Regions from separate parts of the Pseudomonas palleroniana genome, predicted to be linked through region 2. Evidence: predicted binding sites of a transcription regulator. Region 2 holds the regulator's gene; each other region holds the start of a gene.
What was found. Region 2 encodes sigma-54, which starts transcription at its own class of promoters, with help from an activator protein. Its sites were predicted from a motif close to ANTGGCATNNANNTTGCTNT; they were not measured.
Positions count from the first base shown of each region.

Region 1 (10,803 bases), 610 kb from region 2:
CAATACGGTATTACCGCCGAACAGCCAATTGCGCGCACCGCTGAGGGCGCGTTCGATCAGATTGGGGCCACGGGGAATGGCAGGCTCCGCAGGGCGAGGCGCCGGCGTTGGTGCCCAGACGTCATCCGGCAGCGGTTGGCTCGCTTCGGCGACCACGACCATGGGGGCGATTTCGGCAGGCAGTTCCCAGACCAGCTCGGGCGCCTTTATAACCGGTGCCGGCTCAGGCGCAAGCGGTTCGACGCTCACATTGTTCGTCGGCGCAGGGACTTCCAGTTGCCGCAGGCGCTCACCCAGTGCGATCAGCGCCTTCTGCGTGGTTTCCAACTGACCCGCCTGCTGTTGCGCCTGGGCCGCCAGCTGCGCCAGGCGAATCGCCTGGCCAATGCCCAAGCCCAGCAGCGCACCGATGCCGGCATCACTGAACGACTCGTCGAGTGTCCAGCCGAGCACCAGGCCAATCAGCATGAAAATCCATTGCATGGTCGATATCCCTAATTAGCCCGAGGCGGGCAAACCGGCGCTCAGTATATCGACCAGGATTTAATGTGGGAGGGGGCCTGCCCCCGATAGCGGTGTATCAGTCCACATATTTGCTAACTGAATACCGTCACCGGGAGCAAGCCCCCCACATTTTGGACAGTTGTGTTTAGTCGAGGGCTTTCCAGATCTCGGTGGCGTACTCCCTGATGGTGCGATCCGAGGAGAACCAGCCCATCCGCGCCGTATTCAGCACCGCCGAACGCCACCATGCCTTGGAGTCATGCCAATGCGCCTCGACCCGCTCCTGGGCGTACCAGTAGGAGTCGAAGTCGGCACACACCAGGAAGCGGTCGTAACTGACCAACCCGTCGATCAACCCCACATAGCGCCCCGGGTCATCCGGAGAGAACACCCCGCCGCGAATCGCCTGCAGCACGTCATTGAGGCGATGGGACGCCGCAATATCGGGGCCTGCGTGGAACTCACCGGCATGCTTGCGCGCCTCCACCTGCTGCGCACTGAGGCCGAAGATAAACATGTGCTCGGCACCGACGCGCTCGTGCATCTCCACGTTGGCGCCGTCCATGGTGCCGATGGTCAACGCACCGTTGAGGCCGAACTTCATGTTGCTGGTGCCTGAGGCTTCGAAGCCGGCGGTGGAAATCTGCTCCGACAAGTCCGCCGCCGGAATGATGCTTTCCGCCAGACTGACGTTGTAGTTGGGCAGGAACACCACTTTGAGCAAGCCCCGTACGGTCGGGTCGTTGTTGACGGTGCGGGCGATGTCGTTGGTCAGTTTGATGATCAGCTTGGCCTGGTGATAACTGGCCGCCGCCTTGCCCGAGAAAATTTTCACACGGGGCACCCAGTCGGTTTCCGGCTCGGCGCGGATCGCCTGGTACAGCGCGACGGTGTGCAACAGGTTGAGCAGTTGGCGCTTGTACTCGTGGATGCGCTTGACCTGCACGTCGAACATCGCCGCCGGGTTGACGGCGATGCCCAGCCGCTCGTGAATGATCTCGGCCAGTGCGCGCTTGCTGTGCAGGCGTTGTTCGGCGAAGGCTTTGCGGAACGTCTGCTTCTCGGCAAACGGTTCCAGCTCGACCAGGCGCTCTTCAGGCTTGTCGAGGATATCGGACCCCAGCGCCTCTACCAGCATCGCGGTCAGCTTGGGGTTGGCCTGGTACAGCCAGCGGCGGAAGGTGATGCCGTTGGTTTTATTGTTGATGCGCTCCGGGTACAGCTTGTGCAGCTCGGAAAACACCGTGCTGCGCATCAGTTGAGTGTGCAGGCCGGACACGCCGTTGACGCTATGGGAGCCGAGGAACGCCAGGTTGCCCATGCGCACGCGGCGGCCGTTGTCCTCTTCGATCAGCGACACCGAACGCAGCACGTCGAAATCGTGGATGCCTTTGGCACGCAGCGAGTCAATGTGCTGTGCGTTGATCAGGTAGATGATCTGCATGTGCCGCGGCAACATGCGCTCCATCAGGCCGACCGGCCAGGTTTCCAGGGCTTCGGGCAACAGGGTGTGGTTGGTGTACGAAAGCGTTTCCACGGTGACGTCCCACGCCGCATCCCATGGAAGATCGTGCAGGTCGACCAGTTGGCGCATCAATTCGGCCACGGCGATGGACGGGTGGGTGTCGTTGAGTTGGATGGCGGCGTGCTCACCCAGGCTCAGCACCGAGCCATGCATATTCTTGTGGCGGCGCAGCAGGTCTTGCAACGAAGCCGCGACGAAGAAGTACTCCTGGCGCAGGCGCAGTTCCTGCCCCGCTTCGGTGCTATCGGCCGGGTAAAGCACGCGCGAGATGCTCTCCGCACGGGCGACTTCGGCCACCGCGCCCAAGTGGTCGCCGGCGTTGAAGCGCTCCAGGTGCAGGTCTTCCACCGCACGCGCACGCCACAGGCGCAAGGTGTTGACGCTCGCGCCACGCCAGCCGACCACCGGCGTGTCATAGGCCACCGCGCGCACGGTTTCGTTGGGCGTCCACACCTGGATCATCTTGCCGGAAGCATCCGGCAGGGTTTCGACGCTGCCGCCAAAGCCAATCGGGTAAATCACTTCGGCCCGCTCGAATTCCCATGGGTTACCGAAATCCAGCCAGCGCTCGGTCTGTTCCTGCTGCCAGCCATCCACAATCGCCTGGCGGAACAAGCCGTGCTCGTAGCGAATGCCATAACCGTGGCCGGCAATGCCCAAGGTCGACATGCTTTCCATGAAGCACGCCGCCAGGCGCCCCAGCCCCCCGTTGCCCAGCGCCGCGTCGGGCTCCAGCAGGCGGATGCGCTCCAGGTCCACGCCCAGCTCCGCCAGGGCTTCGCGGGCAATTTCCAGCACGCCAAGATTGCTCAGGCTGTCGTAAAGCAAGCGCCCGATAAGAAATTCCAGAGAGAGGTAATACACCCGCTTCTGACCTTTGCGATAAATGCGCCGGGTGTGGTCCATCCAATGATCGACCATCTGGTCGCGGGCGGCCAGGGCAATGGCTTCGAACCAGTCATGGTCGAAGGCGTGATCCGGGTCCTTGCCCACCGCGTAGGTGAGTTTGGTCAAGACGGCATCGCGAAATGCGGCTACCTCTGCTTCTCGTGCAAGCGGTTCCTGAGACATCGGTGCGACCTCGGGCGAGATTGAAGGAGTTGCTAGAGCCTAGTCGGTCTGACAGACGGTAGACGTGCTGGTTCGGCAGTTTTTTTACTCATTCACCTATGCGCGAATTTAATGCAGGGGTCGTGCCGATCAGCCTTTGAGCTGAAACCCGCAAAATATTGTTCAAAAAACCACCAATCCCGGTATGATCGCGCGCCCGGATACAGCCCCACCTTTTGGAACCCTGATGAAGCCTCAACTGATCGCCGCCGCGGAACTCGACCGTCTTGAGACCTGGCAGAAATATTCCGCCCACATGTGCGGCGGCTGCGTGTCCAGCTGCTGCACGCTGCCGGTCGAAGTGAAGATCAAGGACCTGATCCGCATTGGTATCGTCGATGAATTCGAGCGCGGCGACCCGCCGAAGAACATCGCCAAGCGGTTGCAGAAGGAAGGCATTGTCGAGCGCTTCAATTCCAAGTCGGAAATTTTTACCCTGCAGCGTATGAGCAACAACGACTGCCTGTACCTGGATCGTAAGACGCGCTTCTGCACTATTTATGACAAGCGCCCGGATACCTGCCGCAACCACCCGAAGATCGGGCCGCGGCCGGGTTATTGCGCATACAAGCCGAAAGAAGTGGTGCGCGAGACCAACTTCAAGACTCTCGACAAGTTCTGATGATCGTGATGATCGTTCCCACGCTCTGCGTGGGAACGCATCCCTGGACGCTCTGCGTCCGCTCTTGATGGGACGCAGAGCGTCCCAAGAGGCATTCCCACGCAGAGCGTGGGAACGATCAGGCATAAAAAAACGCCCCCGGCCTTTCGACCGGGGGCGTTTTTATTCAGCCTGAGCTAACTCAGTTCTTGGCTTTCTTGGCAGCGCGGGTACGCTCGCCTTCGTCCAGGATCTTCTTGCGCAGACGGATCGACTTAGGTGTAACTTCGCACAGCTCGTCGTCCTGGATGAATTCCAGAGCCTGTTCCAGGGTGAAGCGAACAGGTGGAACCAGGGCGATGGTTTCGTCTTTACCCGAAGCACGCATGTTGTCGAGCTTCTTGCCTTTGGTTGGGTTGACGCCCATGTCGTTGTCACGGCTGTTCAGACCAACGATCTGGCCGTTGTAGATCTCTTGACCGTGTTCAACGAACAGCTTGCCACGTGCCTGGAGGGTTTCCAGGGAGTAGGTCAGCGCCTTGCCGGTTTCTACCGATACCAGAACACCGTTCTGACGGCCGGACATGTCGCCGGACTTCATGGTGTCGTAGCGATCGAAGATCGAGGTCAGGATGCCAGCACCGTTGGTCAGGGTCAGGAACTGGTTACGGAAACCGATCAGACCACGAGCAGGGATGTTGTATTCCAGACGCACACGGCCTTTGCCATCCGGCACCATGTTGGTCAGGTCGCCCTTACGCAGGCCCATCTCTTCCATGACCTTGCCCTGGGATTCTTCAGGGGTGTCGATGGTGACGTTTTCGAACGGTTCCTGCTTCACGCCGTCAACCTGACGGATGATCACTTCAGGACGACCAACACCCATTTCGAAGCCTTCGCGACGCATGGTTTCGATCAGTACCGAGAGGTGCAGCTCACCACGGCCGGAAACCTTGAACTTGTCAGCCGAGTCGCCTTCTTCAACGCGCAGTGCAACGTTGTACAGCAGCTCTTTGTCCAGACGCTCCTTGATGTTACGGGAGGTCACGAACTTGCCTTCTTTACCGCAGAAAGGCGAGTCGTTTACCTGGAAGGTCATGGAAACGGTTGGCTCGTCAACGGTCAGAGGCTTCATCGCCTCCGGAGTATCCGGGTGGCACAAGGTGTCAGAGATGAACAGCGAGTCCATACCGCTGATGCACACGATGTCACCGGCTGCCGCTTCTTCAACGTCGATGCGGTGCAGGCCGTGGTGACCCATCAGCTTCAGGATACGACCGTTGCGCTTCTTGCCGTCGGCGCTGATAGCCACAACCGGGGTGTTCGGCTTGACGCGACCACGAGCGATACGGCCAACGCCGATAACACCCAGGAAGCTGTTGTAGTCCAGTGCGGAGATCTGCATCTGGAACGGACCGTCACGGTCAACAGCCGGCGCTGGTACGTTGTCGACGATCGACTGGTACAGCGGGGTCATGTCTTCAGCCATGTCGTTGTGGTCCAGACCGGCAATACCGTTCAGGGCCGAGGCGTAGACGACTTTGAAGTCCAGCTGTTCTTCGGTGGCACCCAGGTTGTCGAACAGGTCGAAGATCTGGTCCAGAACCCAGTCCGGACGCGCGCCTGGACGGTCAACCTTGTTGATGCACACGATCGGACGCAGGCCGGCTTCGAACGCCTTCTTGGTCACGAAACGGGTTTGCGGCATAGGGCCGTCTTGAGCGTCAACCAGCAGCAGAACGGAGTCGACCATCGACATTACGCGTTCTACTTCGCCGCCGAAGTCGGCGTGGCCCGGGGTGTCCACGATGTTGATGTGGTAGCCGTTCCAGTTGATGGCGGTGTTTTTTGCCAGGATGGTAATACCGCGCTCTTTTTCCTGGTCGTTGGAGTCCATCACGCGCTCGTCGTTGAGCTCGTTGCGCTCCAGGGTGCCGGATTGACGCAGGAGTTTGTCTACCAGGGTGGTTTTACCATGGTCAACGTGAGCAATGATGGCGATGTTACGTAGATTTTCGATCACTTGTGTATCTCGATCAGAGGATTCGGTGTGCTGACAGGTCGTGGCAGCGATTAACAATAGAGTCAGGCCTTGCCGTTACAGCTTGACGGCAGAGTCGGGGGGCCGGTGACGCAGGCCACAGGCAAACAGCCCCGGGCTCTTAGCTCGGTCGATAAACGCGCACATTGGCATGCCCCTCACTGAGCAAATGGTGGGCATGCAGGCGACTCATCACGCCTTTGTCGCAATACAGCAGGTACTGACGGCTGTCATCCAGTTCCTTGAAACGCGCGTTCAGTGCGTAGAACGGCAGCGTTTGCACGTCGATGCCAGCAATTTCCAGCGGTTCATCTTCAGCGGCATCCGGGTGACGGATGTCGATGACGATCTGGCCGGCCAGAGCCTCGCTGACTTCTTCGATCTGTACATCCTGGCCCAATTCATCGATTACGCGATCAATCGGCACCAGTTTGGCGTTCTCGAGCGCACGCTCCAGAACGGCCATATCGAATTCTTTCTCTTCATGCTCCACGCGGTGGCGCTTGGCATGGGTCTTGGGGTTCACCGAGATGACCCCGCAGTACTCGGGCATGTGCCTGGCAAAGTCGGCGGTGCCGATTTCTTGCGCCAGGTCGATGATGTCCTGCTTGTGGCTGGCGATCAGCGGGCGCAATACCAGCTTTTCGGTCACGCAATCGATCAGCGACAGGTTCGGCAGCGTCTGGCTCGAAACCTGGGAGATCGCCTCGCCGGTCACCAGCGCGTCGATATGCAGACGGTCGGCAATGCTCGACGCGGCGCGCAACATCATACGCTTCAATACCACGCCCATATGACTGTTATCGACTTTGCCGAGAATTTCGCCCAGCACTTCCTCGAACGGTACGCTCACAAATAGCACGCGTTGGGAGCTGCCGTATTTCTTCCAGATAAAGTGCGCAACTTCCATCACGCCCAATTCGTGTGCACGCCCGCCCAGGTTAAAGAAGCAGAAGTGGCTCATCAGGCCGCGGCGCATGATCTGGTAGGCCGCCACCGTGGAATCGAAACCGCCGGACATCAATACCAGGGTCTGTTCCAGGGCGCCCAGCGGGTAGCCGCCGATGCTGTTGTGCTGGCTGTGGATGACAAACAACCGTTGGTCGCGAATTTCGATTCGGACTTCGATTTCCGGCGTTTTCAGCGAAATTCCCGCTGCGCCGCACTCACGACGCAGCTTGCTGCCGACATATTTCTCGACATCCATGGAGCTGAACGGATGCTTGCCGGCACGCTTGCAACGCACAGAAAAGATCTTGCCTTCAAGCGAACTGCCGTAGTGCTGCTTGCACTTTTCGGTGATGTCGTCGAAGTCGCCCAGCGGGTATTCATCCACCTGCAGGAAATGCGCGATGCCCGGCATGCAGCTCAGGCGCTCGGTCATGTCCTTCAAGGCCTTGGCGTCGGTGACACGGGTTTCCAGCTCGAGATTGTCCCACACGCCATTCACCACCACAGCCGGGTCCAGGTCACGGAGCACGGCACGGATGTTCTTGGCCAACTGACGGATGAAACGCGTCCGTACCGGTCGGCTTTTAATGGTGATCTCGGGGAAGACTTTAACGATTAATTTCATGGAAACAGCGCGCGCCGGGCCTGCTGAAAAAGGGGGGCGCGGATTATAGCGGAAATCGCTCAAGGTTTAACCAGTTAATATACACAGCACACACAATGCACTAATAAGGTGCATTTTCGCTCCTCTGCGCTACATTGAGGTGCGCAATTTCTAGGCTTTTGTCGCAATGCACCTTTATAGGGGCGTTTTTGGAGCGGAAAACCCATGTTGGCGCACTGGCATGCAATTTGCTCTCTTGTGAGGCAGGTTGCCTTGGCGGACTATCCGCGCCGGCATCACCCACATTCTAAGGGCTAACTCCACTACCCAGCCCGAAGCCACCCGGAGGACACTATGTCGAAGTCGGTTCAACTCATCAAAGATCATGACGTTAAATGGATTGATCTGCGCTTCACGGACACCAAAGGTACTCAGCACCACGTGACCATGCCGGCGCGTGATGCGCTGGATGATGCTTTCTTCGAAGAAGGCAAAATGTTCGACGGTTCCTCCATCGCCGGCTGGAAAGGCATCGAAGCCTCCGACATGATCCTGATGCCGGACGACAGCACTGCCGTTCTCGACCCGTTCACCGAAGACCCAACCCTGATCCTCGTTTGCGATGTGATCGAGCCTTCGACCATGCAAGGCTACGACCGCGACCCACGTGCGATCGCCAAGCGTGCCGAGGAATACCTGAAGTCGACCGGTATCGGCGACACCGTATTCGTAGGCCCTGAGCCAGAATTCTTCATCTTTGATTCGGTCAAGTTCAAGTCCGACATCTCCGGCTCCATGTTCAAGATCTTCTCCGAGCAAGGTTCGTGGATGTCCGACCAGGACGTGGAAGGCGGCAACAAAGGCCACCGTCCAGGTATCAAAGGTGGCTACTTCCCAGTTCCGCCGTTCGACCACGACCACGAAATCCGTACCTCCATGTGCAACGCCATGGAAGAAATGGGCCTGGTCATCGAAGTTCACCACCACGAAGTGGCGACTGCCGGCCAGAACGAAATCGGTGTGAAGTTCAACACCCTGGTTGCCAAGGCTGACGAAGTTCAGACCCTGAAGTACTGCGTACACAACGTGGCTGACGCCTACGGCCGTACCGCAACCTTCATGCCTAAGCCACTGTACGGCGATAACGGTTCGGGTATGCACGTTCACCTGTCCATCGCCAAAGAAGGCAAGAACACCTTCGCCGGCGAAGGTTATGCCGGCCTGTCCGACACTGCCCTGTACTTCATCGGCGGTATCATCAAGCACGGTAAGGCCCTGAACGGCTTCACCAACCCGTCGACCAACTCCTACAAGCGTCTGGTCCCAGGCTTCGAAGCTCCGGTGATGCTGGCCTACTCGGCGCGTAACCGTTCCGCTTCGATCCGTATTCCTTACGTGTCCAGCCCTCGCGCTCGCCGTATCGAAGCCCGCTTCCCGGATCCGGCAGCCAACCCATACCTGGCCTTCGCTGCCCTGGTAATGGCTGGCCTGGACGGTATCCAGAACAAGATCCACCCTGGCGATGCCGCCGACAAAAACTTGTACGACCTGCCGCCTGAAGAGGCCAAAGAGATCCCACAAGTGTGCGGCAGCCTGAAAGAAGCCCTGGAAGAGCTGGACAAAGGTCGTGCGTTCCTGACCAAAGGCGGCGTATTCAGCGACGACTTCATCGATGCCTACATCGAGCTGAAAAGCGAAGAAGAAATCAAAGTACGCACCTTCGTACACCCACTGGAATACGAGCTGTACTACAGCTGCTGATCCAGTAGCGCTGCTTGACGTAGCGTGATGACGAAAAAGACCTCCTTCGGGAGGTCTTTTTTTGCCTCGGTTTTATTAAAAATGTGGGAGGGGGCCTGCTCCCGATGGCAGAGTGTCAGCCAGCACCTGTATTCACAGGCCCCATCGGGAGCAAGCCCCCCCCCACAAGGAGATCTGCGTTGAAACATAGACTTTTGTCAGCCCTGTTATTCGTCAGTGTCAGTGCGAGCGCCGCGCCGCCCACCCTGGAACCACTGCTCAACAGCATCGCCGAACGCCTGGAGATCGCTGACCAGGTCGCCCTGAGCAAATGGGACAGCCACAAGCCAGTGGAAGACAAGAAGCGCGAACAAGAGGTGATCGCCAGCGTCGCCGCCCAGGCACCGACCTACAAACTGGCACCTGACGCGGCGGAGCAATTCTTCTCGGCGCAGATCGAAGCCAACAAACTGGTGCAATACACCCTGCTGTCCGACTGGCAGTTCCAGGGCAAGGCGCCCGACGAGCCACGCCCGGATCTGGTAAAGCAGATTCGCCCACGACTGGACGAACTGCAAAAGCGCATGCTCCAGCAACTGGCGGATTTCACTCCGCAACGCACCGACCCGCAGTGCCCGCAATGGCTGGCACAGGCCGTCCATGAACCACTGAACGACCCAATGCGGCAACTGGCGATGATTCGCGCCACGGCTGAGCTGTGCATCTTCAAAGGCTGACCGCCAGGAAAGCCGCCTGGCTTTCCTGAACGGACCTTTCAAAACAGCACTATATTGGTGCGTCAGGTTGCACTCTTCCCCTCTGTCCAGCCCATTTTGGTTCGAAACTTCACGATCAAGCTGGCAGAACGCCACAGTTTCGCGCCTTAACCCCCCATTCCAGAGGTTTCGCGCTTCTTTTCGGAGCCTTGGTTTGGTTTTTGCATTTTCCTGGTATCAGCGTGTGCCTCAAGCCCGCGCCTTGCTCCAAAAGAGGTCCTGATGACCATCAGCGATGCACTGCACCGTTTGTTACTCGACAACCTGACCACCGCAACCATTCTGCTCAATGACGACCTGCGCCTTGAGTACATGAACCCGGCGGCGGAGATGCTCCTGGCTATCAGTGGCCAGCGCAGCCATGGGCAGTTCATCAGCGAATTGTTCACCGAGTCGGCCGAGGCCCTGAGCTCGTTGCGCCAGGCAGTGGAGCAGGCACACCCGTTCACCAAGCGCGAGGCGATGCTGACCGCCCTCACCGGCCAGACGCTGACCGTCGACTACGCCGTGACCCCGATCCTGAGCAACGGCGCCACCTTGCTGCTGCTGGAAGTACACCCTCGCGACCGCCTGCTGCGCATCACCAAGGAAGAGGCCCAACTGTCCAAGCAGGAAACCAGCAAAATGCTGGTGCGCGGCCTCGCCCATGAGATCAAGAACCCGCTGGGCGGCATTCGCGGCGCGGCGCAGTTGCTGGCCCGCGAGTTGCCGGAGGAGCATCTCAAGGACTACACCAACGTCATCATCGAAGAAGCCGACCGCCTGCGTAACCTTGTGGACCGCATGCTCGGCTCCAACAAGCTGCCGTCGCTGGCGCTGACCAACGTGCATGAAGTCCTGGAGCGCGTCTGCCAGCTCGTGGAAGCCGAAAGCCAAGGCTGTATCACCCTGGTACGCGACTACGACCCGAGCATTCCCGACGTATTGATCGACCGCGAACAGATGATCCAG
Region 1 is NZ_CP092411.1:86,615-97,417, forward strand. Features, by position in the region: gene MJP36_RS00365 (DUF2339 domain-containing protein) at 1-483, opposite strand, end outside; gene MJP36_RS00370 (glycogen/starch/alpha-glucan phosphorylase) at 650-3,100, opposite strand; gene MJP36_RS00375 (YkgJ family cysteine cluster protein) at 3,327-3,761, shown strand; gene typA (translational GTPase TypA) at 3,943-5,763, opposite strand; gene thiI (tRNA uracil 4-sulfurtransferase ThiI) at 5,903-7,357, opposite strand; gene glnA (glutamate--ammonia ligase) at 7,691-9,097, shown strand; gene MJP36_RS00395 (chorismate mutase) at 9,277-9,813, shown strand; gene glnL (nitrogen regulation protein NR(II)) at 10,075-10,803, shown strand, end outside.
Region 1: a site for sigma-54 is predicted at 7,572-7,591, ahead of glnA (glutamate--ammonia ligase). Genes of this name have one in related genera too.

Region 2 (10,803 bases):
GGCTTGGCGAAATCGAGCTGGAAGGGCTGCAGCCGGGCTCCTCGATCATGCCGGGCAAGGTCAACCCGGTGATCCCGGAGGCGACCGCCATGGTGGCCGCGCAAGTGATTGGCAATGACTCGGTGATTACCGTCGCCGGCCAGTCGGGCAACTTCGAGCTGAACGTGATGCTGCCGATCATCGCCCAGAACCTGCTCAGCAGCCTTGAATTGCTGGCCAATTCCAGCCGATTGCTGGCGGACAAGGCTATCGCCAGCTTCAAGGTCAATGAGGCCAAGCTCAAGGAAGCGCTGTCGCGCAATCCGATCCTGGTCACCGCGCTCAACCCGATCATTGGTTACCAGAAGGCCGCCGAAATCGCCAAAAAAGCCTATCAACAAGGGCGACCGGTGATTGACGTAGCCCTTGAACACACTGACTTGCCCCGTAGTCAGCTGGAAATGCTGCTGGACCCGGTAAAACTCACGGCCGGCGGCGTGTAATCAACGACTCTGCTTTGGAGGCTCACCATGGAGCACTGGAAACGCACGATCGAACGCGCCAATCGCTGCTTTATGCAGGGTGAGTTGGTCGACGCCCGCGAGGCCTATTTGCAAGCGCTGGCCCTGGCTCAAGTGCTGTTTGAGCGCTGGGCGGATGCCGAAGAAGCAGTGGCGGCCTGCGTCATTTCCCATCACAACCTGGCGGACCTGCACCTGCGCCTGAACCAGCCGGAAGAAAGCGCGGAATACCTCTGCGCCATTCACCAACGCCTGTTGCAGACCCTGCAGGATCCGCGTCTGAGCCCGCAGTTGCGCGAGGCGGCGCTGCGCCAGAGCAGCAAGACCTATGTCGAGTTGTTGAATTTCATCAGCGATCACGGTGAATACCCACGTACTCATCGCTTGTTGGGCGGCGCTGCGACGCAACCGGATGCGTCGACCCGCAACAACCCTTATTACGGAGCGCATTGATATGACCTACACCTTGCCTGCCTTGCCTTATGCCTACGATGCCCTCGAGCCGCATATCGATGCACAGACCATGGAAATTCACTACACCAAGCATCACCAGACTTATATCAACAACCTCAACGCGGCGGTTGACGGGACTGAGTTCGCGGGCTGGCCGGTAGAGAAACTGGTGTCCAGCGTCCAGCAATTGCCTGAAACACTGCGCGCGGCAGTGATCAATCAGGGCGGCGGTCATGCCAACCACTCGCTGTTCTGGGCAGTGATGTCACCCAAGGGCGGCGGCCAGCCCGAGGGCGTGCTGGGCCGGGCTATCGACGAGCAATTGGGCGGCTTTGAGCGTTTCAAGGAAGCCTTTACCAAAGCCGCGCTGACCCGTTTCGGCAGTGGCTGGGCCTGGCTCAGTATCACTCCAGGCAAGACCCTGGTGGTGGAGAGCAGCGGCAATCAGGACAGCCCGTTGATGAGCGGCAATACGCCGATCCTCGGGCTGGATGTCTGGGAGCACGCCTACTACCTGCAGTATCAGAACCGTCGCCCGGAATACATCAATGCCTTCTACAGCGTCATCAACTGGCCGGAAGTCGCCGCTCGTTATCAGGCTGCCTTGGCCTGACCCTCACCTCCCTAAAACAAGATCCAAGGGTGACCAATGGGCACTGAAACACTGACGATCGGCAGCGGGCGCCTGTTTCGCTATGCGTTTGGCTCGCTGCTGCTATTGGCAGGTACTGCGTTGCTGGTAGCCCATGGGCTGGCCTGGTTGGGCCTGGAACCACGCATTCTGCGTGCCCTGCAGGGCGGGGCGATCTGTGCGCTTGGCACGGCGTTGGGGGCGGTCCCGGTGCTGGTGATTCGGCGCATGCCGGTCGCGCTGAGCGATTCCCTGCTGGGATTTGGTGCGGGGGTGATGTTGGCGGCGACCGCGTTCTCGTTGGTCGTGCCGGGTATCTCTGCCGCCCAGAACCTCGGGTTATCGCCCTGGGGCGCGAGCGGATTGATCAGCTTCGGCATCATGCTGGGTGCTTTCTGGCTGTATCTGGTTGATCGCAAGGTTTCTGGTGCCAGCCCCGAAATATTGGTGGGGACACCGGACAAGCCGGTAATCCCGCCGCGTATCTGGCTATTTGTGTTCGCGATCATTGCCCACAACATTCCGGAAGGTATGGCGGTGGGCGTCTCCGCTGGGGGTGGCGTACCCGATGCCGACAGTTTGGCCATGGGCATTGCCCTGCAGGACGTGCCTGAAGGTCTGGTGATAGCGCTGGTATTAGCGGGGGCAGGGATGTCACGGTTCAAGGCATTCTTGATCGGTGCTGCATCCGGGTTGGTCGAGCCTGTCTTTGCCGTGCTTTGCGCATGGCTGGTAAGCCTGGCCGAGGTGCTGTTGCCATTGGGGATGGCGTTGGCCGCCGGTGCGATGTTGCTGGTGGTAACCCATGAAGTGATCCCCGAATCGAGGCGCAATGGTCACGAAAAGCTCGCCAGCCTGGGGCTGTGTATCGGGTTTTGCCTGATGATGGTCATGGATACTGCGTTGGGGTGAAGCCGTTTCAGCTCCACGCAGTTTTCAACGGGTGGGTTTACTCACCCTCATCAAAGTAGTTGTTGATCAACTTCACCAAGGCGTCCATCGCTTCCTGTTCCTGCTCGCCTTCCGTCTTCAGGTGGATCCGGGTGCCCTTGCCGGCAGCCAGCATCATCATGGCCATGATGCTTTTGCCATCGACCATCGATTCCGGGGTGCGGCCGGCGCGAATCTGACAGGGGAACTGCCCGGCAACGCCGACGAATTTGGCGGAAGCCCGGGCGTGCAAGCCGAGCTTGTTGATGATTTCAATTTCCAGAGCGGGCATCGCGGGGGTGTTCCTTTCAGCTAAGGTCGCGGTGGCGAACCTGGACGTTCTTGAGGGTGTGTTGCAAAACCTGGCCCAGTCGTTCGGTCAAATAGACAGAGCGGTGATGGCCGCCGGTGCAACCAATGGCAATCGTGACATAGGCCCGATTGCTCGCGGCGAAGCGCGGCAACCATTTGAGCAGGTAAGTAGAGATATCCTGGAACATATCCTCTACATCCGGCTGTGCTGCAAGGTAGTCGATAACGGGTTGATCCAGCCCGGACTGGTCGCGCAGCTCTGGCTTCCAGTAGGGGTTAGGCAAGCAGCGGACATCGAACACCAGGTCGGCATCCACCGGCATGCCGCGCTTGAAGCCGAACGACTCCACGAGAAACGCGGTGCCGGGCTCGGGCTGGTTCAACAGGCGCAGCTTGATCGCGTCGCGTAGTTGGTACAGGTTGAGGCTGGTGGTGTTGATCTTCAGGTCGGCGAGGTCAATGATTGGCCCCAGCAACGTGGTTTCGTCCTCAATGGCTTCAGCCAGAGATCGATGTGGGCTGCTGAGCGGATGACGTCGACGGGTTTCCGAGAAGCGTTTGAGCAGCGTCTCTTCGTCGGCATCCAGATACAGCACGTCGCAATGAATGTGCTTGGCGCGTACTTCCTCGAGCAACTCCGGGAAGCGGGAGAGGTGGCTGGGCAGGTTGCGGGCGTCAATCGATACGGCCACCAACGGCTGCGCCAGTTCGGTATGGATCAACGCACGTTCCGCCAATTCAGGCAGCAGACCGGCGGGTAAGTTGTCGATGCAATAAAAACCGCTGTCCTCAAGAACATTGAGAGCGGTGCTTTTACCTGAGCCGGAACGGCCGCTGACGATGATCAAACGCATGATTACTGCCCGTTTTGTTCATCCAGGACAACCTGATAGAGCGCCTCGTTGCTGCTGGCGCTGCGTAGTTTGTCGCGTACTTCCTTGCGGTCGAGCATGCTGGCGATCTGCCGAAGCAGTTCCAGGTGTGCGTCGGTGGCGGCCTGTGGGACCAGTAGCACGAACAGCAGGTCGACCGGGGCGCCGTCGATGGCGTCGAAATCGATGGGCGCTTCCAAGTGCAGCAGGGCGCTCACGGGCGCTTCACAACCTTTGAGGCGGCAGTGCGGAATGGCGATGCCATTGCCAAAACCGGTAGAGCCGAGTTTTTCACGGGCAACCAGCGCCTCGAAGACATCCTGCATCTCCAGATCCGGCACTTCGCGGCTGATCAGGTTGGCAATTTGTTCGAGGGCTTTTTTCTTGCTGCCGCCCGGCACGTTCACAAGGGAACGGCCGGGGGTCAGGATGGTTTCAAGTCGGATCATGGGAGGGGCGTTAGCGACCTGTACCTTGCATCAGGTGCAGATTCTTTTCCTTATGCTTTATGAGTTGGCGGTCGAGCTTGTCGTAGAGCGAGTCGATCGCCGCGTACATGTCTTCATGTTCCGCATTGGCGACGAGCTTGGCATTCGGTACGTGCAGGGTGGCCTCGATTTTCTGCTTGAGCTTATCGACCTCCATGATGACCTGCACGTTGGTGATCTTGTCAAAATGCCCCGCAAGCTTGTTCAGCTTGCTTTCGGTGTATTCACGCAGGGGTTTGGTGACTTCCAGCTGGTGTCCACTGATGTTGACTTGCATACAGCTTCTCCTTCGTTGCCAGTGCATAAAGCGGCAGGCCGGGGTGCCTGCCACTGGAACGCTGTGGCCCGCCCGTCACATCAAACGCTTACGCTCGCTGGAAGGCGCGATCCCGAGGGACTCGCGGTACTTGGCGACGGTTCGACGGGCGACCTGAATGCCTTGTGCCTCCAGTAAACCAGCGATCTTACTGTCACTCAATGGCTTTTTCTGATTTTCCGCGGCAACCAGTTTTTTGATGATCGCGCGGATTGCCGTGGACGAGCATTCGCCGCCTTCGGAGGTGCTGACGTGGCTTGAGAAAAAGTATTTCAACTCATAAATACCCCGGGGGGTATGCATGAATTTTTGCGTGGTTACCCGGGAGATCGTCGACTCGTGCATGCCCACTGCTTCGGCGATATCGTGCAGCACAAGCGGTTTCATCGCTTCGTCGCCATACTCCAGGAAGCCGCGCTGATGCTCGACGATCTGGGTGGCCACTTTCATCAGGGTTTCGTTGCGGCTTTGCAGGCTCTTGATGAACCAGCGGGCTTCCTGCAGTTGGTTGCGCATGAAGGTGTTGTCGGCGCTGGTGTCGGCGCGGCGCACAAAGCCTGCATATTGCGGGTTGACTCGCAGGCGCGGCACCGACTCCTGGTTCAGCTCGACGAGCCAGCGCTCATTGTCCTTGCGCACGATTACGTCGGGCACGACATACTCGGCTTCGCTGGACTCGATCTGTGAGCCTGGGCGCGGGTTGAGGCTCTGTACCAGCTCGATCACCTGGCGCAGGTCGTCTTCCTTGAGCTTCATGCGGCGCATCAACTGGCTGTAGTCGCGGCTGCCCAGCAGGTCGATATAGTCGGTCACCAGGCGCTGGGCTTCGACCAGCCAAGGGGTCTTGGCGGGCAGCTGGCGCAATTGCAACAGCAGGCATTCGCTGAGTGTACGGGCACCGATGCCGGCGGGCTCGAACTGCTGGATGCGGTGCAGGACGGCTTCGATTTCGTCCAGTTCGATGTCCAGTTCCGGGTCGAATGCCTCGAGGATTTCATCAAGGGTTTCGTCCAGGTAGCCCTGGTTGTTGATGCAGTCGATCAGTGTTACGGCGATCAGGCGGTCGGTGTCGGACATCGGCGCCAGGTTCAACTGCCACAACAGATGGCTTTGCAGGCTCTCGCCGGCGGACGTGCGGGTGGTGAAGTCCCACTCGTCATCGTCGCTGCTGGGCAGGCTGCTGGCGCTGGTCTGGTAGACGTCTTCCCAGGCGGTATCCACGGGAAGCTCGTTGGGGATGCGTTCGTTCCATTCGCCGTCCTCGAGGTTGTCCACCGTAGGGGCGGTTTCCTGATAGGAGGGTTCCTGCACGTCGGAGTTGGGTTTTTGCTCGATGTTGTCGGCCAGCGGGTCCGTATTATCGAAGTCGTCGCCGTCTTCCTGGCGTTCGAGCATCGGATTGGACTCCAGGGCCTCCTGGATTTCCTGTTGCAGGTCCAGGGTCGACAATTGGAGCAGGCGGATGGCCTGTTGCAGCTGCGGTGTCATCGTCAGCTGCTGGCCCATTCTCAGGACTAGCGATGGTTTCATGGCAGGGGCTTAACACCTTATTCGCCGGCGCATTGCGCCATCCACGACAGGGCGCGTGAGCGCCAAACATAAGCAAATTATATGCCTGATATCGGGGGCTTTGCCTAGAGCGCGGTAACAATAAAAAGCCTGAGGTTTTTATTGACTACCGCGCGCATTGGCAATAGCCGTGACACCGCGGTGTTTACAAGCGGAACTCGTGGCCCAGGTACACTTCCTTGACCAGTTCGTTGGCCAGAATGGTCGCGGAGTCACCTTCGGCGATCAGTTGGCCATCGTTGACGATATAGGCGGTTTCACAGATATCCAGCGTCTCGCGAACGTTGTGATCGGTGATCAGTACGCCGATGCCCTTGGCCTTGAGGTGGTGGATGATCTGTTTGATGTCGCCAACCGAGATCGGGTCGACGCCGGCAAAGGGTTCGTCCAGCAGGATGAACTTCGGTGCGGTGGCCAGGGCGCGGGCGATCTCCACTCGGCGACGCTCACCACCGGACAGGCTCATGCCGAGGTTGTCGCGAATGTGGTTGATGTGGAATTCCTGCAGCAGGCTTTCCAGCTCTTTGCGGCGGCCATCACGGTCGAGTTCCTTGCGGGTCTCCAGGATCGCCATGATGTTGTCGGCCACCGACAGTTTGCGGAAGATCGACGCTTCCTGCGGAAGATAGCCGATGCCGGCCCGAGCACGACCGTGCATGGGCTGGTGGCTGACATCCAGGTCGTCGATCAGCACGCGACCCTGATCCGCCTGGACCAGGCCGACGATCATATAGAAGCAAGTGGTCTTGCCGGCACCGTTGGGGCCGAGCAAACCGACGATCTGGCCACTGTCGATCGACAAGCTGACGTCGCGCACGACCTGACGGCTTTTATAGGCCTTGGCCAGATGCTGGGCTTTCAGGGTTGCCATTACTCGGCCTTCTTCTTCGGCTGGATAACCATGTCGACACGCGGACGAGGTGCGCTGACCTTGTTGCCATTGGCGCGACCGGCGTTGGCGATCTGTTTCACGGTGTCATAGGTGATTTTTTCACCTTCCGTGGAGTTGCCGTCGGTGCTGATCACTTTGGCCTGGTCGATCAAAATGATGCGGTTTTGCTGGGCGTGGTACTGGATGGTCTTGCCGTAGCCCTTCATCGGTCCCGGATCGGTCGCGGCTTGCTTCTGCTCGAAGTAAGCCAGGTTGCCCACCGAGGTCACCACGTCGATGTCGCCAGCGGGGGTGCGAGTGAGCGTCACCGTGTTGCCGGTGATTTTCATCGAGCCCTGGGTAATGATCACATCGCCCGTGTAGGTAGCAATGCCTTTCTTGTCGTCCAATTGGGCATCGTTGGCCTGGATGTGGATCGGTTGCTGGCTATCGTTCGGCAGAGCCCAGGCGCTCACGCTTCCCAGTGCTGCGCCCAGACCGAGCAAAATAGGGAGGGTTTTAACGAGCCTCATACTGTCCTCTTACGTTCGATAGCAGGTGTATCCTGCTTTCTTTCAAATACGCTTTCATTCCCTTGCCAGTCGATACACCGCCAGCGCCGTCGATTCTAACGTCTTGCTCGGTCTGCGCATATTGCTGTTGTGGGAATACGGTCATGCGACTGCTGGTGATGATGGTGTCGCGCTTCTGTTCGTCGGTGCGCGCAATGCGCACCGAATCGATCAACTCTACCTGGGTGCCGTCCGGGTTGACTTCGCCGCGCAGGCTCGTGACATGCCAAGGGAACTCGGTGCCACGGTACAGGTTCATGTCCGGGTTGGTCAGCAAAGTGACCTCGGACGCTTTCAAATGTTCGACCTTGTCCGCCGTCATCTCGTACTGCACCTTGCCGTCGGGCAGGAACTGCACGCTGTAGGCGTTGGTTGCGTAATAGTCGATAGCGCCTGCATCAACCTGCACGACAGGTTTGTCGAGGAAGCGCTCCGGGCTGATATTCCAGTAGCCCACCGCCAGGAAGATCGCGGCGATGACTCCGAATAACAGGAAGTTGCGAATCTTTTTGCTCAGCATAAAACGCTCTATAGGTAGGCGGCGTGGGCCGCTTCAAGACTGCCCTGGGCGCGCAGGATCAATTCGCAGAACTCGCGGGCGGCACCTTCACCGCCACGGGCAGTGGTGACGCCATGCGCGTGTTCACGCACAAAAGCTGCGGCGTTCGCGACGGCCATGCCCAGGCCCACCCGGCGAATGACCGGCAGGTCGGGCAGGTCATCGCCCAAGTAGGCGACCTGCTCATAGCTTAGGTTGAGTTGGCCAAGAAGCTCGTCCAGAACCACCAGTTTATCCTCACGGCCCTGATAGAGGTGAGGAATCCCCAGGTTTTGTGCGCGGCGTTCCACAACGGGTGTCTTTCGACCGCTGATAATCGCGGTTTGCACGCCCGCGGCCATCAACATTTTGATGCCTTGGCCATCAAGCGTGTTGAAAGTCTTGAATTCGCTGCCATCCTCGAGGAAATACAGGCGGCCATCGGTCAGCACGCCATCGACGTCGAAAATCGCCAGTTTGATGTTCTTTCCGCGTTGCAGCAGGTCGTCGGTCATTTACATCACTCCCGCACGCAGTAAGTCGTGCATGTTCAACGCGCCAATCGGGCGGTCGTCGCTGTCGACTACCACCAGCGCGCCGATCTTGTGGTCTTCCATGATCTTCAGGGCTTCGGCCGCGAGCATTTCCGGGCGGGCCGTCTTGCCGTGGGGCGTCATCACCGCATCGATGGTTGCGGTGTGGATATCAATGGTACGGTCCAGGGTTCGGCGCAGGTCGCCGTCGGTGAAGACTCCGGCCAGGCGTCCGTCGGTCTCCAGGATCACGGTCATGCCCAGGCCCTTGCGGGTCATCTCCATCAACGCGTCCTTGAGCAACGTGCCGCGTTGGACGTGGGGCAGTTCATCGCCGGCATGCATGACGTTTTCCACCTTCAGCAGCAGGCGACGGCCCAGGGCGCCGCCCGGGTGGGAGAACGCGAAGTCTTCAGCGGTAAAGCCGCGAGCCTCCAGCAGCGCTACGGCCAGGGCGTCGCCCATGACCAGGGCCGCGGTGGTCGAAGAGGTCGGAGCCAGGTTCAGTGGGCAGGCTTCATGGGCCACATGCACGTTCAAGTTGACTTCGGCAGCCTTGGCCAGCGTCGATTCCGGGTTGCCGGTGAGGCTGATCATCTTGATGCCCAGGCGCTTGATCAGCGGCAGCAAGGTCACGATTTCGTTGGTGGTGCCGGAGTTGGACAGCGCCAGGATGATGTCATCCTTGGTGATCATGCCCATGTCGCCATGGCTGGCTTCGGCCGGATGTACAAAAAACGCGGTGGTGCCGGTGCTTGCCAGTGTGGCGGCAATCTTGTTGCCGACATGGCCGGATTTGCCCATGCCGACCACGACAACGCGGCCCTTACTGGCCAGGATCATCTCGCAGGCACGCACGAAATCCGCGTCGATATGGGCCAGTAAACCTTCTACGGCTTCCAGTTCGAGGCGAATGGTACGTTGTGCGGATTGAATGAGGTCGCTGGATTGGCTCATGTCTGAAGTCGTATAGCCTGACGAAAAGTCGGCGATTATAGCGGTAATGATCAATTCCCTCACGCAAGTTCGTCAGGCTTTATTCGTTGAGCGCTTGAGATTCGTGCTCAGCAACGTTTTTTCCCTGTCGTGAATCTGAACAAGCGCTGTTCCGGCCTTGGGGGCGCTGTACCAGCAGTGATATAGTTCGCCGCCAGTTCGGTCCGCTCAGCCCATGTGGATAATTATTGCGCAGGCGTTGCTAACGAAAGTCGCATACCGGGTGTCTGAGTGAAAGGCTGCATCCCAAGGAGATTAGATGAGTGCCGATAACGCCTACGCGGTCGAGCTGAAGGGCCTTACCTTCAAGCGCGGGACGCGCAGCATCTTCAATAACGTCGATATTCGCATTCCCCGTGGCAAGGTCACGGGAATCATGGGGCCTTCCGGCTGTGGCAAAACCACCTTATTGCGCCTGATGGGCATGCAATTGCGCCCCAGTGCCGGTGAAGTGTGGGTCAATGGCCAGAACCTGCCGACGCTGTCGCGCAGCGATCTGTTCGATGCGCGCAAGCACATGGGGGTGCTGTTCCAGAGCGGCGCGCTGTTTACCGACCTCGATGTTTTCGAAAACGTAGCGTTTCCGCTGCGGGTGCATACCCAGCTGTCCGACGAGATGATCCGTGACATCGTGTTGTTGAAACTGCAGGCCGTTGGCCTTCGTGGTGCCATCGACCTGATGCCCGACGAGTTGTCCGGCGGCATGAAACGCCGTGTCGCCCTTGCGCGGGCTATTGCCCTCGACCCACAAATCCTCATGTATGACGAGCCTTTCGTCGGCCAGGACCCCATCGCCATGGGCGTGCTGGTACGCCTGATCCGCTTGCTCAATGATGCGCTGGGGATCACCAGCATCGTGGTGTCCCACGATCTGGCCGAGACCGCGAGCATCGCTGACTACCTCTATGTAGTGGGTGATGGCCAGGTGCTGGGGCAGGGTACGCCGGAGGAGCTGATGAATGCCGATAACCCGCGTATCCGCCAGTTCATGACCGGCGATCCCGATGGCCCGGTGCCTTTTCACTTTCCGGCAGCGGACTACCGCTCAGATCTTCTGGGGAAGCGCTGATGCGCAAGACATCTCTTATCGAGAAGGTTCGCCTTTTCGGCCGCTCAGGCATCGACATCGTCGAAGTGCTGGGTCGCTCGACTATTTTCCTGTTTCACGCCTTGCTCGGTCGCGGCGGCATCGGCGGCGGCTTTGGGTTGCTGGTCAAGCAGC
Region 2 is NZ_CP092411.1:5,681,800-5,692,602, reverse strand. Features, by position in the region: gene MJP36_RS25610 (class II fumarate hydratase) at 1-482, shown strand, start outside; gene MJP36_RS25605 (hypothetical protein) at 510-953, shown strand; gene MJP36_RS25600 (superoxide dismutase) at 955-1,566, shown strand; gene MJP36_RS25595 (ZIP family metal transporter) at 1,603-2,496, shown strand; gene MJP36_RS25590 (HPr family phosphocarrier protein) at 2,534-2,806, opposite strand; gene rapZ (RNase adapter RapZ) at 2,823-3,680, opposite strand; gene ptsN (PTS IIA-like nitrogen regulatory protein PtsN) at 3,683-4,147, opposite strand; gene hpf (ribosome hibernation-promoting factor, HPF/YfiA family) at 4,158-4,463, opposite strand; gene MJP36_RS25570 (RNA polymerase factor sigma-54) at 4,539-6,032, opposite strand; gene lptB (LPS export ABC transporter ATP-binding protein) at 6,217-6,942, opposite strand; gene lptA (lipopolysaccharide transport periplasmic protein LptA) at 6,942-7,475, opposite strand; gene lptC (LPS export ABC transporter periplasmic protein LptC) at 7,462-8,034, opposite strand; gene MJP36_RS25550 (KdsC family phosphatase) at 8,043-8,567, opposite strand; gene MJP36_RS25545 (KpsF/GutQ family sugar-phosphate isomerase) at 8,568-9,542, opposite strand; gene MJP36_RS25540 (ATP-binding cassette domain-containing protein) at 9,841-10,650, shown strand; gene mlaE (lipid asymmetry maintenance ABC transporter permease subunit MlaE) at 10,650-10,803, shown strand, end outside.

Region 3 (10,803 bases), 2.0 Mb from region 2:
CCCGACCACTCGGGCCATTGCACTGGAACAGCTGAAAAAGGCCCTGCCGCACATCGACCCGAAATGGTTCGACGAAAAATGCATCACCGTACAGCCCGCACATAAACGCTTTCCAGAACGTTACTCGATACTGGACAGTTACATCGACGGACGCCCTCTGTTCTGGACACCCAACCGTGCCAACTTCTGGAAGGAAGAGGCACGTAACTTCACCAACCTGTTCAGGTCCGAGGAAAACCAGGAGCAGCCTGATCAAACGCCCGCCGCCTGGGTCTCTTCATCCAGCGCGTTCAACTTCGATGAGGTTCGCGAAAAGCTGAAAAGCCTGCCACGCCCAAAAGACCTGTTCGCGCAACAATTCACCGACTTTTCCGATGCGCTGAAAAAAACCACGGCGGCGCAGTACAAATTGCTGCTGGCCAGACAACCGCTGGAAGACCGTCAGCATCTGCAGTTCGGCCAATTGACGGTCCGCAAGGAAGTCAGCTACCACCGGGCGGACCACCCCGTACGAGTGGCCGATGGCGTGCTGTTGGTAGAAACCGAATACAACGGCAAGGTCATCCACTATGCGATTGATCGAAACAAGGGCACCATCACCCGCCGGCATGGGCAGACCTATGATGAATACCCGCCGACCAACGGCACCATCCCCCAACCCGGCAAGCGGTACGACGTGATCAAACCTGCGGGTAACTACCCGGCAGACGTTACGAATGAGAAAAAAGATGCCCGAGGCGCGCCTGACAGTTTCAGCAGTGCCCGGACCCGCTACATCGTCGATGCGGTACTCGACGACATGCGCCTGCCCGAGGTCGAGCGTTATGCCAAAGGTGCCACGACATTCGACACTCAGGTACCGCTGTACGAGACCATTGAACAAATCGTCGTCGGCTTGATTCCATTCAAATCAGGCATCGAGAACATCATCAACGGCAGGATCAAGGAAGGCATTGTTGAAGTTGTTGTCGACCTGTTCGGTTTTGCAATCGGCATTGGTGGCGCACTCAAAGGTGCGAAAGGCGTTGTCGCAGGCGCGTCAGCCCTTTCAAAGGTGGGCCATGCAGGCAAAATCATTGGCCGGGCAGCGGTGGGCGCGCTGAACCCCTTGAGCGGTGTCGATGACCTGGCGCTGGGTGTCCTGCAGGCAGGCAAGAAGGCAGTTATAACGGCAGCCGGCGCCACATACCGCGGGATTCAACATCTACGTGGCCAGCGTAGTGTCAACCTGCTTGAGCTGGCCAAAAAGCCGGACATCGCCGAAGGCACCTACAGGGCACTCAATCACACGGTGGAAAGCCAAGCCCTGGCCAAATTCGATGAGGCATCAGGTCGCTGGTACGCCTTTGACCCGCATACCCAGCAAGCCTTCGGCAAACCGCTGGATAACTTCCGGGTGGCTCCTGCTGGCGCCAATACCGCCGACAGCTTGCACGCGATCGGCAGCGCTGATGCCGTCAAGGCCGCCAGTCAGCAATACGGCCTGGCGGCAAGCGGACGGTTAAAGGCTGGACAACAGACGGTGGAAGACATCGCGGTCATGGTTCAAGGTAACTGGCATCGATACGATGCGTTCAAGAAACAACCCTTCGGGCCACCTTTGAAAGACTTCACCCCTCACCGAATCGCGGCTGGCGGCGAGGTCAGGCCCCTGGACCCGGACCTCCTGGGTTATGAAGCCAAGTACATCGCGGCTGACGAGCTCTCGGCCAAGGGCTTGCAAGGCAATGTCTATGTGGGCCGTGGCCGGAATGAATACGTGAAGATCGACGGGGTGCTTTACAAGTCCAAGCTTAAAGACGGACAACGTGTCATCCGGCATCCCCAGGGCACGGGGCCGGACATTGCGGTCAGGGATCTGGGGGCCTCAGGATGGGAACCTGCCGCCAGAACTGCGCGTTTGCTGGGAGGCAAGAGTGACGCACCCTTGCGTTGGAAATTGGGCGACAGCACCTATGTCGTGCCCATGGACGACATTAAAGTCGTGGAAAACTCAACCACCCCGTTCACGCTCAACTACAAGGGCGTCGAACATAACGTCATCTTCGACAGTTCGGCGGGAGCCTGGAAAGAAAGCAACCTGTCCACCGGTATCGATCCGCTCAACCCTGCCTATTTCTGGCGAAGCGCCAAGGGCAAGTGGCAACGCGGGCCGTTTAACGAATTCATAAAAGCCAGAAAGGCAGATGCGCATACCTACTCGTTCGTTGATGTCATGCCGCCTTCGGCCGTGAAAATCCCCAATGATGTGAAGCCGATCCCCAGAAACCTTCACTATTTCTGGGCGGGTCAAGAGCTCCCACCCAAGCTGATGGATACTCTGCTCAACAACGCCGCCCAGGCGCCTGGGTACAAGTCCATCCTGCATGTGGATGCTGACACCCCAGCCATTTTCAACCAGATAAAGCGCACCCTGGAAAGCAAGGCTCCCGGCCTGGAAGTCAGGAACCTGCGCGAGGATGACGTCTTCAAACAGCTGAAAGGCGATGGGATGTATGACTACTTTCGACAGGGACAAGGGAAAAACCTGGCCGCCGCTTCAGACGTTGCCCGGTACCCTATCCTCAACAAATATGGTGGGTTCTACCTGGATACCGATGATGTGATCCAGGCAAAGGTCGGGGCTGACGGGTTAAATGCCGGCGCGAGTGATGTGCTGCTCAACAAACCGGTTGCCCATAGCCTCACCGGCTATAAGCCGTTCTACAACACCAGCAATTTCGGCACACAAGCAGGCAACCCGGTCATCACCGCAGTGATTGATGAAATGAAAAACAGCTTTGCGGCCAACAAACCCTACTTTGCGGCGAACCGGCCTACGGTGGGCCGTGGGCCTGACGGCCGAGTGCAATACACCCCTGAATTCAATCTCTATGAGGGCAAGATTTTTGAGACTGTGGGGCCAACGCTGTTCAACAAGGTGCTCAAGTCGCAACGGCCTGACATGTACGACTTGGGCTTTGACGGCATTACCAAGGAGTCGCGGCTGGTCAACGGAAAGCTCGAATCACACGGCCCGATAGTCAACATTGAAAACGATGTTCGTCGGTACTACACGCGTCGCGGCATCGTTCCCCCGCAAACGCTGGACAAACAGCTGGACAACCTAAAGCAGCATTACTATCCGCTTCACTACAAGTTCCAGGTCAGGATTGGCGCTGAACACTCCTGGATCAACGCCTGACTTGAAGAGGCTCAATCCTGGGGCTCTGTAGTGCCGGCCTGCGGCGCTTCATCTACCGGTTTGAGCGGCACTTGCGCATCATCCATCAACGACCCCGGGTCTTCATTGCCGGGGTCGTTGAGTTCTTCATCAGGCTCTTTTGACATGACCGTTCCCTCTAACCGCCTTGGGTATCGATATCGGCATCGGTTTCAGGCTTGGGCTCGCGCTCGGGCTTGAAGTCTGGACTGTAGTCGTTTTCCTTGGCCTTGGGGTCTTTGGCCGGCGTCGGGTCCTTGGGGGCATCGGCACCGGTGGCAGGTTGTGGGTGTGGGTTCATGGGGCACCTCTTGGAAAATATCGGCCGGGTAGAGTTAAGGTCACGCTTCCGGCGCTGAAGTTCAATTGATTCAAGACACCGGGTTATCCACCTGGATGTAGAACGCATAGGCGCCCAGCAAGACCCAGAACACCATGAACAACCAGGGCGCACGCATCGAAAACAACAGCGACTTGCGATAGCCCTTGTGCGATGACTCCGTTTCGCAGAACAGCGGCGAGTCGTCATACGCCAGCCCCATCACCGGCTCGCTGCGCAGCAGTTCGCTCTGCTTGTAGTGCCAATGGTCGATGATTTCGTAGGCGGCGCGGATACCCGGCCAGGCGTTCAACGAGCTGAGGATGCCCAGGGCGGCGAGGAATACCGGCACCACCAGCGTGAAGAATTTGCCCCACTCGGGATTGAGATTGCCCATGCCCGAGACGAACGCAATCACCAGGAATGACTGCGCGGTGAGGTAGGCATCGGTGCGGTTGGCCAGGATGCTGGTTTCGTATTGGATCTCTCGGCGATAGAAATCCAGGCGGTCCTTGGGCGAGCCGAAGATCTTGGCGTTGTGTTCGCTGTGATCGGTCAGGGCCGCTTCGGGAGTATCCGGCGAGATGATTCTGGGCACGGCGGTGCTCCATTAAGGTGTCGAGTGTCGTTAGAAGAATCACGGCAAGGTGAAGTTCAAACATTGTCACGCACCCATTTGGCGCACCGCCTGCCCCTGTAGTGAGCGAGCTTGCTCGCGCTGGGCTGCGCAGCGGCCCCAATAAGAGCGGGAGCGCTGCGCACTCCAGCGCGAGCAAGCTCGCTCACTACAGGCGGTTTAGGCACAAGCTTTGCTTAACCCTTTCATCACCCACTACCGCGCTTACCTGCAGGAGCTTTCGTTACCCCCCGACCCAGAGCCGACCCCATAAGAAAGTAAGGACCCGGTCCGCTGGCACTGTGCGCCACGGCCTTATAAAAAATGCGTTTTTTTGAAGCGGCAGTGCCATCAAGCTGCACTCGGCACTGACAAGGTACTGGAATGGCTCGATCTTTCTTTGATGAAATGAATGACGCAAACGGCGTGTGCCGTGCGCACTATCAGGACTTCTCACGCTGGCTGGCCAACACGCCGCCGGAACTGCTGGCCCAGAGGCGTCGCGAAGCTGACCTGTTGTTCCATCGCGCCGGGATCACCTTCACCCTCTATGGCGACGAGCAAGGTACCGAACGCCTGATCCCCTTCGACATCATCCCGCGCAGCATCCCCGCCAGTGAATGGAGCGTGATCGAACGCGGCTGCATTCAGCGAGTCAACGCCCTCAACCTGTTTCTTGCCGACATCTACCACGACCAGCGCATCATCAAGGCCGGCATCATCCCGGCGGACCAGGTGCTGGGCAACGAGGGGTATCAGAAGTCGATGGTCGGCCTGGACCTGCACCGCGGCCTCTACTCGCACATTTCGGGTGTGGACCTGGTCCGCGACGGTGATGGCACCTACTACGTGCTCGAAGACAACCTGCGCACGCCCAGCGGCGTGAGCTACATGCTCGAAGACCGCAAGATGATGATGCGCCTGTTCCCGGAAGTCTTCGCCAAGCAGCGCATTGCACCGGTGGACCACTACCCCAACCTGCTGCTCAAGACCCTGAAAAGCTCCAGCCGCCTGGACAATCCCAATGTGGTGGTACTGACACCCGGGCGCTTCAACAGCGCATTCTTCGAACACGCGTTCCTCGCCCGGGAAATGGGCGTGGAACTGGTCGAAGGCGCCGATCTGTTCGTGCACGACCTCAAGGTGTTCATGCGCACCACCGACGGCCCCAAGGCCGTGGATGTGATTTACCGGCGTATCGACGATGCATTCCTCGACCCACAGGCATTCAACCCGGAGTCCATGCTGGGCGTACCTGGCCTGGTCGCCGCGTACTGTGCGGGCAACGTGGTGCTGGCCAATGCGATTGGCACCGGGGTGGCCGATGACAAGTCGATCTACCCCTATGTGCCGGACATGATCCGCTTCTACCTGAGCGAAGAACCGATCCTGCAAAACGTGCCGACCTTCCAGTGCCGCAAGCCGGATGAACTGTCCCATGTGCTGGCTAACCTGGGCGAGCTGGTGGTCAAGGAAACCCAGGGCTCCGGCGGCTACGGCATGCTGGTGGGCCCGGCCTCGACGGCCGCCGAGATCGAAGATTTCCGCCAACGCATCAAGGCCCGCCCCCACGCCTACATCGCCCAGCCCACCTTGAGCCTGTCGACCTGCCCCACCTTTGTCGAAAACGGTATCGCGCCACGGCATATCGACCTGCGACCGTTTGTGTTGTCGGGCAAGGAAACCCGCCTGGTGCCCGGCGGCCTGACCCGCGTGGCGTTGAAGGAAGGTTCGCTGATCGTCAACTCGTCGCAAGGCGGCGGAACCAAAGACACCTGGGTGGTGGAGGACTGAGTATGTTGAGTAGAACCGCCGCAGATCTGTACTGGATGTCCCGCTACCTGGAACGTGCCGAGAACCTGGCGCGCATGCTGGAAGTCAGTTACTCGCTGTCGTTGATGCCCCAGGCCGGGCGCAGCGATGGCCTGGACGAACTGGCGATGTCGTTGCTCAGCAGCGGCACCCTGGACAGCTACCTCGAACGCCATAAGCACCTGGACGCCGAGCGCATGTTGCATTTCTTCGCCCTCGACGCGGAAAACCCCGCCAGTATCTACAACTGCCTGCGCGCCGCCCGGGGCAATGCCCATGCGGTACACGGGCGCATCACCGCCGACATGTGGGAAAACCTCAACGCCACCTGGCTGGAAATGCGCAGCATCGCCGCCGGCGGTCTGGCACGCCACGGCATCAGCCACTTCTGCGACTGGGTCAAGCAGCGCTCGCACCTGTTCCGAGGCGCGACCTCGGGCACCATCATGCGCAATGATGCCTATCGGTTTATCCGCCTGGGCACCTTTGTCGAGCGCGCGGACAACACCTTGCGCCTGCTGGATGCGCGCTACGAGATGTTTGGCGAAGAGTCGGAAGAAGTCAGCGACCTGTCGGCACGCGGTTATTACCAGTGGAGCGCGCTGCTGCGCGCGTTGTCGTCGTTCGAGGCGTACACCGAGTTGTACCCGAATGCGCTGAACGCACGCTCGGTGTCGCAGTTGCTGCTATTGCGCAGCGATGTACCGCGTTCGTTGCATGCGTGCATCGAGGAACTGAGCCATATCCTGGCGGACCTGCCCGGCAGTTACGGGCGCTCGGCGCAGCGCCTGGCGGCGGAGTTCGAGGCGCGACTGCGCTATACCGGCATCGATGAAATCCTTGAAGACGGCTTGCATAGCCGGCTGACCGAGTTCATCGACACCGTGCGCGAGTTGGCGCGGGCGATTCATAGCTCTTACCTGGAAGTCGTCTGAGGCGCGGCCACGAGTGTGGTCCGCAGGTGGTTGGGTTGGGCATCACTCAATCAACCACCAACGCGGCAACAATTGGCGCACCCGCGCCTCGCCAAAGCGGTCATCGATCAACATCACCACACCTCGGTCCTGTTGGCTGCGGATCACCCTCCCCGCCGCCTGCACCACTTTCTGCAGGCCGGGGTACAAATAGGTGTAGTCGTAGCCCGAACCGAAGATCGCGCCCATGCGCGCTTTCATCTGTTCGTTGATCGGGTTCAGTTGCGGCAGCCCCAAGGTCGCGACAAATGCCCCGATCAAGCGCGCGCCGGGTAAATCAATGCCTTCGCCAAACGCACCGCCCAGCACGGCAAAGCCGACCCCCTGGCTGTGCTGGGTGAATTGGTCGAGAAACGCCTGCCGCTGCGCCTCGGCCATGCCGCGTGACTGCAACCACAACGCAACCTGCGGGTGCCGCTCGGCCATCAACTGCGCCACCTGTTGCAGGTAATCGAAGCTTGAGAAAAACGCCAGGTAGTTGCCCGGTTGCGCGGCGAACTGCTGGGCAATCAACTCGACGATCGGCTCCAGCGAAGCCTGGCGGTGCACGAACCGTGTGGAGATCTGATCAACAATACGTACGCGCAGTTGCTCGGCCTTGAACGGTGACTCCACGTCGATCCAGGCGGTGTCCGCCGGCAAGCCAAGCAGGTCGGCGTAATAGTGACGCGGGCTCAGGGTCGCGGAAAACAGCACGCTGCTGCGGGCCGCCGTCAGCCGGGGCCGGATGAATTCGGCGGGCACCAGGTTGCGCAAGCACAGGGTTGAAGCGCTGCGTTTGCCGCCGAACGGGCGCTTGCTGATATCGAAGAGAAAATGTTCGTCGAACAACTCGGCCACCTTGGCAAATTGCAGCGCTTCGAAGTAGAACGCTTGCAAGTCGCCGGACAGCGCCTCGGGGTGGTCGTTGAAGTACTCGCCCATGGCGCTGGCGGTCAGGCTCAGGGCCTGGAGCAGTTTGTCGGGCTTGCTCGCATACGCCTGGTACGGCGCGAGCTGGTCCTTGTGCAGCGCATTCCACTCACGGTTGAGGCGCTGCAAAGGCTTTTTCAAGGGGTCGGGGGCGACGTCGCGCAAGGTCTTGAGTGCATAGGAGTCGAGGCTGGCGCTGTACATCGCACGCGCGCGCTCCACCAGGTTATGGGCTTCGTCCACCAGCACGGCGGCGCGCCATTGGTTGAGCTGGGCCAGGCCGAACAGCATGGCGCCAAAGTCGAAATAGTAGTTGTAGTCGGCGACCACCACGTCGCTCCAGCGCGCCATTTCCTGGCTCAGGTAATACGGGCAGACCTCGTGGGCCAGCGCCACCTCGCGCAGGTTGCGCTGGTCCAGCAGGCGTACCTGGGACGCTGCCTTGCGTGCGGCCGGCAGGCGGTCGTAAAAACCTTTGGCCAATGGGCAGGCATCGCCATGACAGGCTTTGTCCGGGTGTTCGCAAGCCTTGTCCCGCGCGACCAGCTCGAGCACGCGCAGCGGCAGATCGGGGCTGCTGTCGTAGAGCACCTGCGCCGCGTCCAGGGCGAGTTTGCGTCCGGGGGTCTTGGCCGTGAGGAAGAACACCTTGTCCAGTTGCTGGGGCGCCAGTGCCTTGAGCATCGGGAAAATCGTGCCGACGGTCTTGCCGATGCCGGTCGGCGCCTGGGCCATCAGGCAACGGCCGGTACTGACGGCCTTGTACACTGCCTCGGCCAACGGGCGCTGGCCGGGGCGAAAGGCCGCATGCGGGAACGCCAGGCGTTGCGCCGCGCTGTTACGCGCGTCGCGATGCTGCATCTCGCGCTCGGCCCAACCAAGGAACAGCGCACATTGCTGGTTGAAGAACTGCTCCAGCTCCACTGCGGTGAAACGCTGGTTGAGCAGGGTTTCGCCTTCGCCGACGATGTCGAAGTACACCAGCGCCAGGTCAATCTCGCCAAGGCCGAGCTTGCGGCACATCAGCCAGCCGTAGACCTTGACCTGGGCCCAATGCAATTGCCGGTGGTTGGCGGGCTGGGCGCCGAGGTCGCCGCGATAGGTTTTGACTTCCTCCAGGCGATTGGCATCCGGGTCATAGCCGTCCGCCCTGCCCCGCACCTTCAGTTGTGCATATTCGCCTTCGAGGGCGACTTCGTTTTGATAATGCGCGCTGCGCCGCGAAGCCACCGTGCGATGCCCGACGATGCCTTCCTGGGCGCTGGGTGACGGTGTGAAGCGCAGGTCCAGGTCACCGACCTTGGCCGTGAACTCACACAACGCGCGTACCGCGACGCTGTAGCTCAAGCCGGCTGCGCCCAACGCACGTAGCACACCGTGACCGGCATCTGGTACTCGCCGCAGAACTCCAGCCAACGCAGCTGGTTGTCTTGCAGGCGGTCGCCCGGCCCCTTGACCTCGATCATGCGGTAGGTTTTGCGGGCGGGCCAGAACTGGATCAGGTCCGGCATGCCGGTCCGGTTGGCGCGGATGTCCAGCAGCAAGCGTTCAAACCAATAGCGCAAGTGCTCGGCGGGCAAACAGTCCAGGGCTTGCTCCAGCAGCGCTTCGCTGAGCAGGTTCCAGAACACGAAAGGCGATTGGATGCCCCATTTGTCTGCGTAGCGCTGGCGGATGCTGGTTTTGTAGCGCTCATCTTGCAACTGCTCGAAACAGGCCGCGAACAGCGGTGCACGGCGCTGATGAAAATCTTCGCTGTGCAAATCCGCCGGCCCTCGCTGGAACGGGTGGAAAAACGCCCCCGGCAACGGCGCAAAAATCACGTCCCAGCACAGCAGGCCGAACAGCGAATTGATCAGCCCGTTCTCGACATAATGCACCGGCGCATCCGGCTCGCTGAGATGGGCCTGCACGCAATATTCCACCGACATCAGCGGTTCGGGCAGCGCCAAGTCCAGGTCCAGGCGGGTGATGGCCCGGGGCTTGATCCTGGGCAGCGCCGGCTCCCCCAGCTTGCGGCGCAGACGCGGCAGCACGCGCAGCAGGTGTTGCTGTTCGGCGGCGCTTTCCGGCGCTTGTTGCGCCGCACACGCCAGGGCCATGGCCTGGGCATAGTCCTCTTGGCGCTCCAGCACCCGGATCAGGCGCGAACGCGCGCTAGGGTGCGCGCACTGGCGGTAGATCCGTTGCGCCAGGTCCAGCTCGGCGCTGCGTTCGCAATATTGGCCGATCTGGAACAACAACTTGGCGCGACGCTTTTCCAGCCAGGGGTTGTCGGTGGCAAACGTGGCGATTTGCGCGAGTACCACGTCCAGCGCCTGCCCCGCTTCAAACGCTTGCTGGCACTGATGCAGGAACAGAAAACCGTGCACGTCATCACGGTGACGCAAGCCACGGGACTGCGCACAGAACTCGACCTTTTCGTAGGTGTAGATGCCCAGGTCCGCCAGCACGAACTCCGACCAATCCTGATGCAGGTTGCCGAAGAACATCAGCCGCAGGCGGTCGCACAGGTCCATCACCGTGAGGCTATAGAGGGTGTCTTCAAGGTCCGGGCACCATTGGGCAAAATGCCGGGGCTCGGTAAACCGCGCCGCCAACGCGTCCAGCCAATCGGTTTTCCTGGCCTTGGGTTGCTCGATCCATGGCCTGAAGGCCGCGAGGATTTCGCCTTTCTGCAGGACGGCGAACAGTGCTTCAAAGCCCAGCGGGCACTGGTCATCGACCCAACCCTGCTGCACCAGTGCCAGCGCTGCCGTGTGGGTGCAGCCAATTTCCAGATAGTTGAGTTTGCTCGCCCGAAAATGCACGCCCTTGCGCATCACCATGCGCACCAGCAGCGCCTGGGACGCTTGGGGCAAGCTGTCAAACTGCTGAATAAAATGCACTTCGTCCGCATCGAGCAAATCGGCATAGCGCTACCCCAGCCACAGCAGTACTTGACGGAAGTTATGCAGGTAATACAGGG
Region 3 is NZ_CP092411.1:3,701,505-3,712,307, forward strand. Features, by position in the region: gene MJP36_RS16840 (glycosyltransferase) at 1-3,184, shown strand, start outside; gene MJP36_RS27940 (hypothetical protein) at 3,196-3,330, opposite strand; gene MJP36_RS16845 (hypothetical protein) at 3,342-3,503, opposite strand; gene MJP36_RS16850 (hypothetical protein) at 3,574-4,119, opposite strand; gene MJP36_RS16855 (circularly permuted type 2 ATP-grasp protein) at 4,522-5,931, shown strand; gene MJP36_RS16860 (alpha-E domain-containing protein) at 5,934-6,884, shown strand; gene MJP36_RS16865 (ATP-dependent DNA helicase) at 6,927-9,182, opposite strand; partial or broken gene MJP36_RS16870 (VRR-NUC domain-containing protein) at 9,179-10,803, opposite strand, start outside.
Region 3: a site for sigma-54 is predicted at 4,318-4,337, ahead of MJP36_RS16855 (circularly permuted type 2 ATP-grasp protein). Genes of this name have one in related genera too.